Regions from separate parts of the Erwinia sp. PME.40.26/001 genome, predicted to be linked through region 2. Evidence: riboswitches for the same ligand, from Rfam matches in the RefSeq annotation. Region 2 holds a riboswitch; the other holds the start of a gene.
What was found. Region 2 has a riboswitch for thiamine pyrophosphate ahead of thiC (phosphomethylpyrimidine synthase ThiC). Riboswitches for the same ligand answer to the same signal wherever they lie in the genome.
Positions count from the first base shown of each region.

Region 1: linked by a shared signal. The riboswitch ahead of ACZ3HG_RS05260 (TenA family protein) and the one ahead of thiC (phosphomethylpyrimidine synthase ThiC) in region 2 are both predicted to bind thiamine pyrophosphate.

Region 1 covers NZ_JBVHNP010000001.1:1,068,400-1,073,637, reverse strand. The annotation lists partial or broken gene ACZ3HG_RS05270 (ABC transporter permease) at 1-342, opposite strand, end outside; gene ACZ3HG_RS05265 (ABC transporter ATP-binding protein) at 339-1,085, opposite strand; gene ACZ3HG_RS05260 (TenA family protein) at 1,082-1,771, opposite strand; TPP riboswitch at 1,836-1,940, opposite strand; gene ACZ3HG_RS05255 (LLM class flavin-dependent oxidoreductase) at 2,040-3,065, shown strand; gene ACZ3HG_RS05250 (carbohydrate porin) at 3,112-4,464, opposite strand; gene ACZ3HG_RS05245 (glycoside hydrolase family 32 protein) at 4,543-5,238, opposite strand, start outside.
Region 2 covers NZ_JBVHNP010000017.1:7,605-12,842, forward strand. The annotation lists gene ACZ3HG_RS22750 (bactofilin family protein) at 1-280, opposite strand, end outside; gene nudC (NAD(+) diphosphatase) at 662-1,435, opposite strand; gene rsd (sigma D regulator) at 1,511-2,017, shown strand; TPP riboswitch at 2,211-2,311, shown strand; gene thiC (phosphomethylpyrimidine synthase ThiC) at 2,399-4,348, shown strand; gene thiE (thiamine phosphate synthase) at 4,345-4,989, shown strand; gene ACZ3HG_RS22775 (aminotransferase-like domain-containing protein) at 5,153-5,238, opposite strand, start outside.

The sequences.
Region 1 (5,238 bases), on a different contig from region 2:
AACCACAGAACCAGCAGCGGGGCCAGTGCAAATACCGGAATGGCCTGGCTGGTCAGCACCAGCGGCATCAGCCAGCGCTGCAGACGGGGGGGAGACGATCATCAGGATGGCCAGCAGCGACCCCAGCAACACGCCCAGCACCAGCCCGGCCAGCACTTCCGATGCGGTGATCAGGCTGTGATAAGCGAGAAAGGCGCGCCACTCCCACAGCGCACTGGCCACCGCGACCGGTGAGGGCAGCAAAAAGGCCGGGATCGTGCTCAGGGTGGCCAGCCACCACAGCAGGATCAGTCCGCTAAAAATTATCAGCCCGCGAGCGTGACCTGCCAGGCTGGCCCTCATCCTGCCGCCCTCAGCAGCTGTTGCAACAGCTGCCCCTGGCTTTTCAGCAGGTCGGCATCATCCGGCGCACGCGGCGGCAGGCCGCCAATGGTGTGACTGTCGTCGATGCCCGCAGGGTGCCCGGAGAGCACCAGCAGATGGTGGCTCAGACGGCAGGCTTCCATCGGGTCGTGGGTGATCAGCAGTACGGTGCGGTCCGCCAGCACCTCAGCGGCCAGCGTCTGGATCTTCGCCCGCGTCAGCGTGTCGAGCGCAGAGAAGGGTTCGTCCATCAGCACAACGGGGCGGTTCTCATACAGGGTGCGGGCGATGGCCGCACGCTGGCGCATGCCGCCGGAGAGGGCGGCGGGATGAAGGCCGGCATAGTCGTGCAGCCCGACGCGCGCCAGCAGGTGGTCAGCCCGGGCACTGTCAACGGGCTCCCTGCGCAGCCGCGCGCCGAGGGTGACGTTGTCGCGGATCGACAGCCACGGATAAAGCAGATCTTTCTGACCCATCCAGGCGATGCGCCCGGCCAGCGGCAGGCCGTCGCTGCCGCAGACCGAACCGGCATCGGGCGGGAGCAGCCCGGCAATGATCTTCAGCAGGCTGGTTTTGCCGCAGCCGCTGGCCCCCAGCAGCGCAACAAAACGCCCGGCGGGAATATCCACGCTGAGATCGCTGAAGAGCGGGCGCGGGCCGAAGCGCAGCGTCAGATGGCGAACCGCGATGCCCGGCGGTGGCGAAGCGGAATGGGCGGTCACGGGGTCGGTACCGCGTTGAGTCCCATCTGCCAGAAAGCCGACTCCAGGCGGGTAGCGGTGGTAAAAATCTCGGACAGGGCAGGGAAGCGGCTGCCGGCTCCCCGCTGCTGGCCGACCGTTTCCAGCAGTGCAAGGGCGGCACGTACCCCGGTCAGGTAGTCCGGGTCCGCATAGTTGCGGATCCAGGAAGCGTAAGGGCTGCCTGCCAGCACCGTGCGGGGGGAGGCCAGCAGGCCCAGGCCGATTTCGGCATACCCTGCCACACAGGGGAGCAGGGCGGCCAGCAGATCCAGCGCATCCCCTGAGTGACCGATATCCAGCACGTAGCGGGTGTAGTTCATGGTTTCTGCCGCCTCCGGTTCAGCGGCCATCTGTGCCTCGTTCAGCCCCCAGCTCTCGCAGTAGCGGACGTGCAGCGGCAGTTCGCTGACAATGGCATTGAGCGAGGCGGTAGCGGCACGCATCTCCGGCAGCGTGCGCAGCTTGCTGACCAGCAGCGCCCAGGCACGGGCAAAGTGGATCAGAAACAGGTAATCCTGGGTCAGATAGCGGCGAAAGGCGGTTTCGGGCAGCGTGCCCGTTGAGAGCTGCTGAATAAACGGATGCGCCACATAGTCCTGCCAGTCGTTGCCCGCCTGCTGGCGTAAACGTCCGTACAGGCCGTGGCTGAAATCGACAGGCTCAATGGTGTTCGACACAGAATCCCCTCATTTAAGTGGCGATCCAGGTGCGCGGAGGTGTGATCAGGCGAGAATAATGCCTACCCGTCCCTTCGCTGGCATGACCCAGATCAGGTTCAAAGGGTTCGGCTTATTACGCCATCTCAGCCCATACAGGACACCCCTCGGAGTGAATTGTTATACGATAATTCATTTTGGATAGCAATCCTTGCCAGCTGGCGAGATAGCGCGTACTTATACTGAATTGATTCGTTTTATCCTGTTGAGAAACCCTATGAAAAGTATTGGATTCCTGTCATTCGGTCACTGGACACCGTCCCCGCAGTCCGGCACCCGTTCAGCCGCTGACGCCCTGCTACAGTCTATCGACCTGGCCGTGGCGGCGGAAGAGCTCGGCGCAGACGGCGCGTATTTTCGCGTCCACCACTTCGCCCGTCAGTTAAGTTCACCCTTCCCGCTGATGGCCGCCGTCGGGGCGAAAACCCGGCGCATTGAGATTGGCACCGGGGTGATCGATATGCGTTACGAGAACCCGATGTATATGGCGGAAGATGCCGGTTCCGCTGACCTGATTTCAGGGGGGCGTCTGCAGCTGGGCATCAGCCGGGGTTCCCCTGAACAGGTGATCGACGGCTGGCGCTATTTTGGCTATCAGCCTGCGGAAGGGGAAAACGAGTCGGATATGGCGCGTCATCACACCGAAGTGCTGCTGGATGTGCTGCGCGGCGAAGGCTTTGCCAAACCGAACCCGCAGCCGATGTTTCCTAACCCGCCGGGCATGCTGCGCGTGGAGCCGTTCTCTGAAGGGCTGCGCGACCGCATCTGGTGGGGGGCGGGCTCCAATGCCACGGCGGTGTGGGCGGCCAGGCTGGGGATGAATCTGCAAAGCTCGACGCTGAAGGATGATGAAACCGGCGAACCTTTCCACATTCAGCAGGCGGCACAAATCCGCGCCTATCGTGAAGCGTGGAAAGCCGCGGGACACCTGCGTACGCCGCGCGTCTCGGTCAGCCGCAGTATTTTTGCGCTGGTGAACGAGAAGGATCGGGCGTACTTCGGCAACAGCGGTAAAGAAGGGGATAAGGTGGGGTATCTTGATGAGAAAACCCGGGCGATTTTTGGCCGCAGCTACGCCGCAGAACCTGACCGGCTGATTGAACAGCTGGCGCAGGACGAAGCGATTGCCGAAGCCGATACGCTGCTGCTCACCGTGCCGAATCAGCTGGGGGTGGATTACTGCGCACACACCATTGAAGCGATCCTTAAGCATGTGGCGCCAGGGCTGGGATGGCGTAACTAAGCGGGGGCTGGGGAACCGCCAGGCGTGCCTGGCGGTGACGTCAGCGTTAAAAGAGGTATTTCGCCCGCACGCGTGCGCCGTAACGTGGCTGATGATTTCCCCGATCGTCATCGGCGGCATTCAGCCATGACGCGTAACCGCCAAGATAGACCGTGAAGTTGGGCATATCGAGGATATCGGGAAGCTGCCAGGAGGTATGCAGGGTATGAATGTCGTAGCGCCCCGGCTGGAAGATAGCGCAGTCAGCGGTACACTCCTCACTGACACCGGACGCTGAGAATTCCGTGATATTATTATGGGCGTAGATATAGCCCAGTTCGACACGATGCCAGAGAGCATTAATCCCGGCGCTAAAGTCGGTTTCCTCCCGGGCATCCATATAGGCCGTATTCACGTTCACCACGGTGCCATTCTGCGGGTTGTTCTTTAACGTATTCCACGTCATGGTCAGCCCGTAGCCGGTGCGCTCCGACTGATCGCGCCAGCGGCCGTCACGGTCGGTATAGCCATAGGCGTTATTCACGATATTGCTTTCCATGGCGGCGGCGACGGACCAGATATCGGATCGCCATGCCACGACCGGGCGCACGTACATCACATTTTTCTGGTTTTCCATCGTGCGGCCGTGATAACGCTGATCCACATACAGCGCGCTGCCATCCTCAATCAGGGTGTTCACTTCAACGTACCACTTATCCCAGGTTTGGCTCAGCAGCAGGTTACCGCCGCTGTTACTGCGGCCACGCGCCTCCTTCATCATGTAGATATAGCCGTAGCCGTCGCTGTACAGATCGTTAGCGGTATTGCCCGAGTATTCGATAAAGGTGTCCTGATTGAGGGGAAACATATCCCAGGCTTCAAACCGCCCGGTCTTCACCTGCCAGTGGTCTTTCTGACCGAAAAAGAAAGCCGCATCGTCCAGATTCATTTTTCCGCGAATATCGGCCAGCGGCTGAACGTTGAATCCGGCATATTTCCCCTCAGTACCCTGGCGGATCCCCTCCACGCCTAACAGTATGCGGCCGTTAATATCCCAGCGTTCTTTATTGCCGGGAGCCCAGCTTTTATTGCTGCTGGTTTTTAACGATGTCAGGCTGCCCGTGCGGCTGGCCGCGTCGCCATTAAATTCCACATCGCCATAAAAACGCAGTTCCGCCGGGGTGTTCAGGCTCACGTCGAGGGGGCGAGCGGTGCCCGCGTGGGCGGTGGCGGCGTTATCCCCCCGGGTGTTCTGTTTTAATTTCACCATTTCCGCTTCTGCCCGGTCGGCGCGGTTTTCTGCCTTTTTCAAACGCGCTTCGAGTAATAAAAAACGCTGTTCAACGGTTAAGGTACTTTCAGCAAACAGGGTGACCGGAAAGATCCCGGCGCACAGCATCATCCCGACGGCTATTTTCATCGATGAATTCCTTGCACATGATTTTGTAGGGAGGCAAAAGGCTCACCCGTGGTCACGGGTGAGCAGCAGGGCAGTGCGTCAGGCTAAGTCCCAGGCTCCACACGCGGTGACGTCCGCGCTGCCGGACCAGGCAAACAGCGACAGCTGACGCTGCCCGGGGAAAATACGGCTGGTCAGGCAGGCTTCGCCATCGTTGACAAACACTTCCACCGAGGAGCGGTCAAAGAAGATGCGCAGGGAGAGCGTATCCCCGGCAGGGAGCGCGACGCTACGTTCGCCACTCAGACCGCATAGCGGATAGTGACGTGCCAGCAACAGGCGCTGGGACTGGCTGTCGACATACAGGCGCAGACCGTCTGACAGGCTGATGCCATACTGTTCCGCATCGCTGGTGGCCCGGTTCCAGCTGATGAGTACCTCACTGATTTCACAATTTTCCATGACGCACTGCTGCTGGTTTTTTAGCTTCCCGGCAGGCCACGGGTGCCAGCTCTGGCGCAGGCATTCCACCTCTCGCGCCGGGGTCATCTGCAGACGATGATCGGCCGTCAGGGTGAGCTCCCGGGGCAGGGTAAGCATGCCGCACCAGCCGTCCTGCTGCTCTGGCATCGCTGATTCCCAGGTGTTCATCCACGCCATCACTATCCGGCGGCCATCCGGTGTGACGAAGGTCTGCGGGGCATAAAAATCATGGCCGCGATCCAGTTCGGTGAAGTCGCCCTCTTGGGTAAAGTCGGCTCCCGGCTGCCAGTGGCCGACAATATAACCACTCTG
Region 2 (5,238 bases):
CGTCGTTTAAAGAAGAAGGCAAAAGGGTACTGGGTTCTGCTTTGGCGGGTGAAGGCAATTTTTCAGTGGCTCGTTCTTCTTCTTTCCTGTTGAAATTAAACACGTTTGTCATCATCCTTTTTGTATACAGACTCGAAATTATTAGCAGCAGGCTGAAACACGCCATGCCAGCCAAAGAGAGCAATAAGACCGTCCTTGTCGAAAGCAGAAAGGCAATAATGCTCATACCCCAGCAGAGCCAGACGCCCCACAGACAACCTTGTTTTTTTGTTTCAGACATTATCTTGATTTGCCATATGCGAAAACACCTTTCCCTGGTTCAGTCATGCCCCCTGATGAATCAGTCCGGAATAGAATTTAGCTGATTTTTTTACACAAAAAAGCGTGATCTGTAAAAAAAGATAACACATAAATCCCGTTAAACTGATGCCATGGGTAATATAGTGCAGGCGTAATCCGGCGTTAATAAAATCTCATTCAATAACGGATTCTATAACTTGTTTACCGCACAGGATGATATTTGAAATTATCGAAGAGATAAAGCCAGATACGCCGGTCATTTTTTACAGTAAACCATTCTCTCCTGGTCCTTTACGCATTTAACCAGGAGAATATATCGCAAATATAAAATATTATGGCAACGACAATATTATTGTCGGAATTATTCCGCCTCTGTGCGACACAATGCAACGGTATCTTCAATCAGCCGACGGGCGACAGTGCCAGCCGGGGGCAGCGGTGGCAGCGCATCAAAGCGATACCAGCCAGCGGAGATCAGCTCTTTTGGATCGATATGGATATCGCCAGCGTCATAGTCAGCCATAAACGCCATCATCAGTGACTGTGGGAAAGGCCAGGGCTGTGAAGAGACGTAACGTAAATTCTTCACCGTGATCCCACTCTCTTCCATCACTTCGCGTGCCACCGTCTGCTCAAGGGTTTCGCCCACTTCCACAAAACCGGCCAGTACCGTGAAAATACCGTTGCGGTGTCGGGTGTGCTGCGCCAGCAATATTTCCTCACCACGGCGGATAGCCACAATGATACAGGGGGCGATTTGCGGGTAGTAACGCTGGCGACAGTGGCTGCACAGACAGGCCCACTCTGTTTTACTGTGGTGCATCTCATGGCCACAGTAACCGCACCACTGGTGAGAACGGTAAAATTCAGCCAGCTGGATGCCGCGTCCGACCAGCTGGAACAGGCCGCTGTCCTGATCGATCAACTGCCGTAACGATCCCATTTCGTGAGGCCGGGTATCGCGGATCAACCATACCGTTTCCCCCTGCCACTCTCCAATTGGCGATCCCCGCGATCCTGCCAGACCCAGTAAACCCGCATTACCTTGAGGAAGTTCACCTTTTGGTAACCAAATTTTATGTTCGTGGCTGACAATCCACCAGCCAGCGTCTACGCTTAAAATTTCCTGTTCCATCATTTTGCTCATCATCCTCAGCTTAAAGACTGGATTGAGGTCAGACGTTAAAATATAACACTCACGGAGTTGAACATGCTTAACCAGTTGGAAGTCCTCACCGCGCGCGTTGGCGGGTGCAGTGAACTGGTAGACTTTTGTCTGCGCTCACGTAAGCAGTTGCTGGTTACCTATTATCAAATGGCTGGCATTAAGCCTAACAAGGAAACGCTGACGACGCTCGATGAAAACGCGCTGGATCTGTTCTGCCAGAATCTGGTGGATTATCTTTCTACGGGCCACTTCACCGTTTATGAACGCTTTATCAAAGAGCTGGAAGGTACAGAGCAGCTGGCAAAAGCAGCGGTTATCTACCCCTCCCTAAAGGCGAATACCGAGCTGATCATGCAGGTTTATGATTCCCATCTGGAAACCGCTATCGATCATGATAATTATCGCGAATTCCAGCATGCCCTGTCGGTTGTCGGTGAAGCGCTGGAGGCGCGTTTTACTCTGGAGGATAAGTTCATCAAGCTGGCACTGGAAAAAAGTGCGGAAAATCAGGAAGCGGCTAACGCCTGTACGCTTGCGCGTCCGGCCTGACAGCGGCTGCCCTCTAAACTTCTTGTCGTTTCCTTAAAGCCCCATTATGCTGAATGGGCTGTCAGGGTAAGGCATGCCTTGCCCTTTCAGAATTCATTTTGTGGTTTAAGCGTCGTCCGGACGGCGTGCGTACCTTAGGGTATGTGAGCATCCCGGGCGCAGGATGGCAAACAAGGCCGCTTAAAATACACTATTCTTCTTGTCGGAGTGCCCTTAGGGGCTGAGACCGTTAATTCGGGATCCGCGGAACCTGATCAGGTTAGTACCTGCGAAGGGAACAAGAGTAAATGCTAAAACGCTGTGAAACGATTTCTCTCACGACGTTCTTATTACTCCCGCCTCCAGGCAAGCAAACTTCCCGTTTATTATCAGGAAATTGCTATGTCTACCCATGAAAAACCTGTCACAGAGAAAAAAAACCGTCGTCGCCAACAGCGGGCGGAAGCACAACAGTTTATTGATTCCCTGCGCGGTACCGCTTTTCCCCATTCAAAACGGATCTACCTGACCGGCTCGCAGCCGGATATCCGCGTACCGATGCGTGAAATACAACTCAGTCCAACCACCGTAGGCGGAAGTCACGATCGCCCGCTGCTGGAGGAAAATGAGCCGGTGCCGGTGTACGATACGGCGGGCCCTTACGGCGATCCGGACGCCACCATTAATGTTCATGCCGGCCTGCAAAAATTACGCAGCAACTGGATCTTTCAGCGCAGTGATACCGGGCTGGTCAGTGAGGTCAGTTCGACATTTACGCAGCAACGCCTGGCCGACGAAGGACTGGATCATCTCCGCTTTGAGCATCTGCCCCGTCCACGCCGTGCACTACCGGGTCGCTGTGTGACCCAGATGCACTATGCCCGCCAGGGCATAGTGACGCCGGAAATGGAGTATATCGCCCTGCGTGAAAATATGGGCCGGGAGCGGATCCGCAGTGAAGTGCTGCTGCAGCAGCATCCCGGGCACAGCTTCGGCGCGCATCTGCCCGACACTATTACCCCCGAGTTTGTCCGTCAGGAGGTTGCCAGCGGACGTGCCATTATCCCGGCCAATATTAATCACCCGGAATCAGAGCCGATGATTATTGGCCGAAACTTTCTGGTGAAGGTAAACGCCAATATCGGTAACTCTGCGGTCAGCTCTTCTATTGAGGAGGAAGTGGAAAAACTGGTGTGGTCGGTTCGCTGGGGGGCCGATACGGTCATGGATCTGTCTACCGGCCGCTATATACATGAAACCCGCGAGTGGATCCTGCGCAACAGCCCGGTTCCCATTGGCACGGTGCCCATTTACCAGGCGCTGGAAAAGGTGAACGGCGTGGCGGAGGATCTGAGCTGGGCTATCTTCCGCGATACCCTGTTGGAACAGGCTGAACAAGGGGTCGATTACTTTACAATCCATGCTGGCGTCCTGCTGCGCTACGTGCCCATGACGGCAAAACGCCTGACCGGCATCGTCTCGCGCGGTGGATCCATCATGGCAAAATGGTGCCTGTCACACCACCAGGAGAGCTTCCTCTATCAGCATTTTCGCGATATCTGTGAAATCTGCGCGGCCTATGATATCTCACTGTCACTGGGGGACGGACTGCGTCCGGGCTCCATCCAGGATGCTAACGATGAAGCGCAGTTTGCCGAACTGCGCACGCTGGGCGAGCTGACCAAAATCGCCTGGGAATATGATGTTCAGGTGATGATTGAAGGACCCGGCCACATCCCGATGCAGATGATCCGCGTCAATATGACAGAACAGCTCGAACACTGTCATGAAGCCCCGTTTTATACCCTGGGCCCCCTGACCACAGATATTGCTCCAGGTTACGACCATTTTACCTCCGGTATCGGTGCCGCGATGATCGGCTGGTTTGGCTGCGCGATGCTGTGCTACGTGACGCCGAAAGAGCATCTCGGCCTGCCGAATAAAGAGGATGTGAAGCAGGGGCTGATCACCTATAAGATCGCTGCCCATGCAGCCGACCTTGCCAAAGGCCACCCCGGGGCACAGATCCGTGATAATGCGATGTCAAAAGCCCGCTTTGAATTCCGCTGGGAAGATCAGTTTAATCTGGCCCTCGACCCGCATACCGCCCGGGCATATCACGATGAAACCCTGCCGCAGGAGTCAGGGAAAGTGGCCCATTTCTGCTCGATGTGTGGCCCCAAATTTTGCTCAATGAAGATCACCCAGGAAGTACGTGAATATGCTGCCCGCCAGGAGGCCGAAGCGCATCCCGTCACGGTCGGTATGGCACAGATGTCCGGGGCATTTCGCCAACGTGGCGGCGAACTTTATCATCCCGCCGACGCCCTGAAACCAGAGGAAAAAATATGAATCGTGGCGCTTTCCCCCCTACCGCAGCACAGTTAGGCCTTTATCCTGTCGTGGACTCGGTGGAATGGATTGCCCGCCTGCTGGATGCCGGCGTTCGCACCCTTCAGCTGCGCATGAAAGACCGTGCAGAACATGAAGTCGAACAGCAGATTATTGATGCTATTGCTCTGGGTAAGCGCTATCAGGCGCGCCTGTTTATCAATGACTACTGGCGGCTGGCGATAAAACATCAGGCCTACGGTGTCCATCTCGGTCAGGAGGATCTGGATATTGCTGACCTGGATGCGATTCACGCAGCCGGGCTGCGCCTGGGGTTGTCAACGCATGACGATGCCGAGCTGGACAGGGCGCTGGCCGAGCAGCCCTCTTATATAGCCCTGGGGCATGTGTTTCCCACCCGGACAAAAGTTATGCCGTCTGCGCCACAGGGTCTGGCAGAGTTGACCCGCCATCTGCGGCGGTTGCAGGGGGTATCCACCGTGGCGATCGGCGGTATCAGTCTCGATCGCGCACCGCAGGTGCTGGCCACGGGGGTAGGCAGCATTGCCGTGGTCAGTGCTATTACCCAGGCCAGTGACTGGCGGGCCGCCACCCGCCAGCTGCTTGACCTGGTGGAACCACACACTGCCCACCGGCGTTAATGTTTTCCCTTGCTCTGGACGCATTGCCGCAAAAAATTGTCGCCGCCGGTAACGCCGTTAAACAAGGTGGAAGACGCTACGCAGGCTGAAGGATTGCTACTTTTCACTGCTGCCTGGCCCGCTATAGTGACAGCGCGGGTGACAATGCGGTCATCTGCCAGGGTCAGTACCCTTCCTTCTCGCTGACCCTGCCTTCTCCCGTCTCTCCCCGAGTGGAGGGCTCCGCCACCGCTGGACAGCACAGCATGG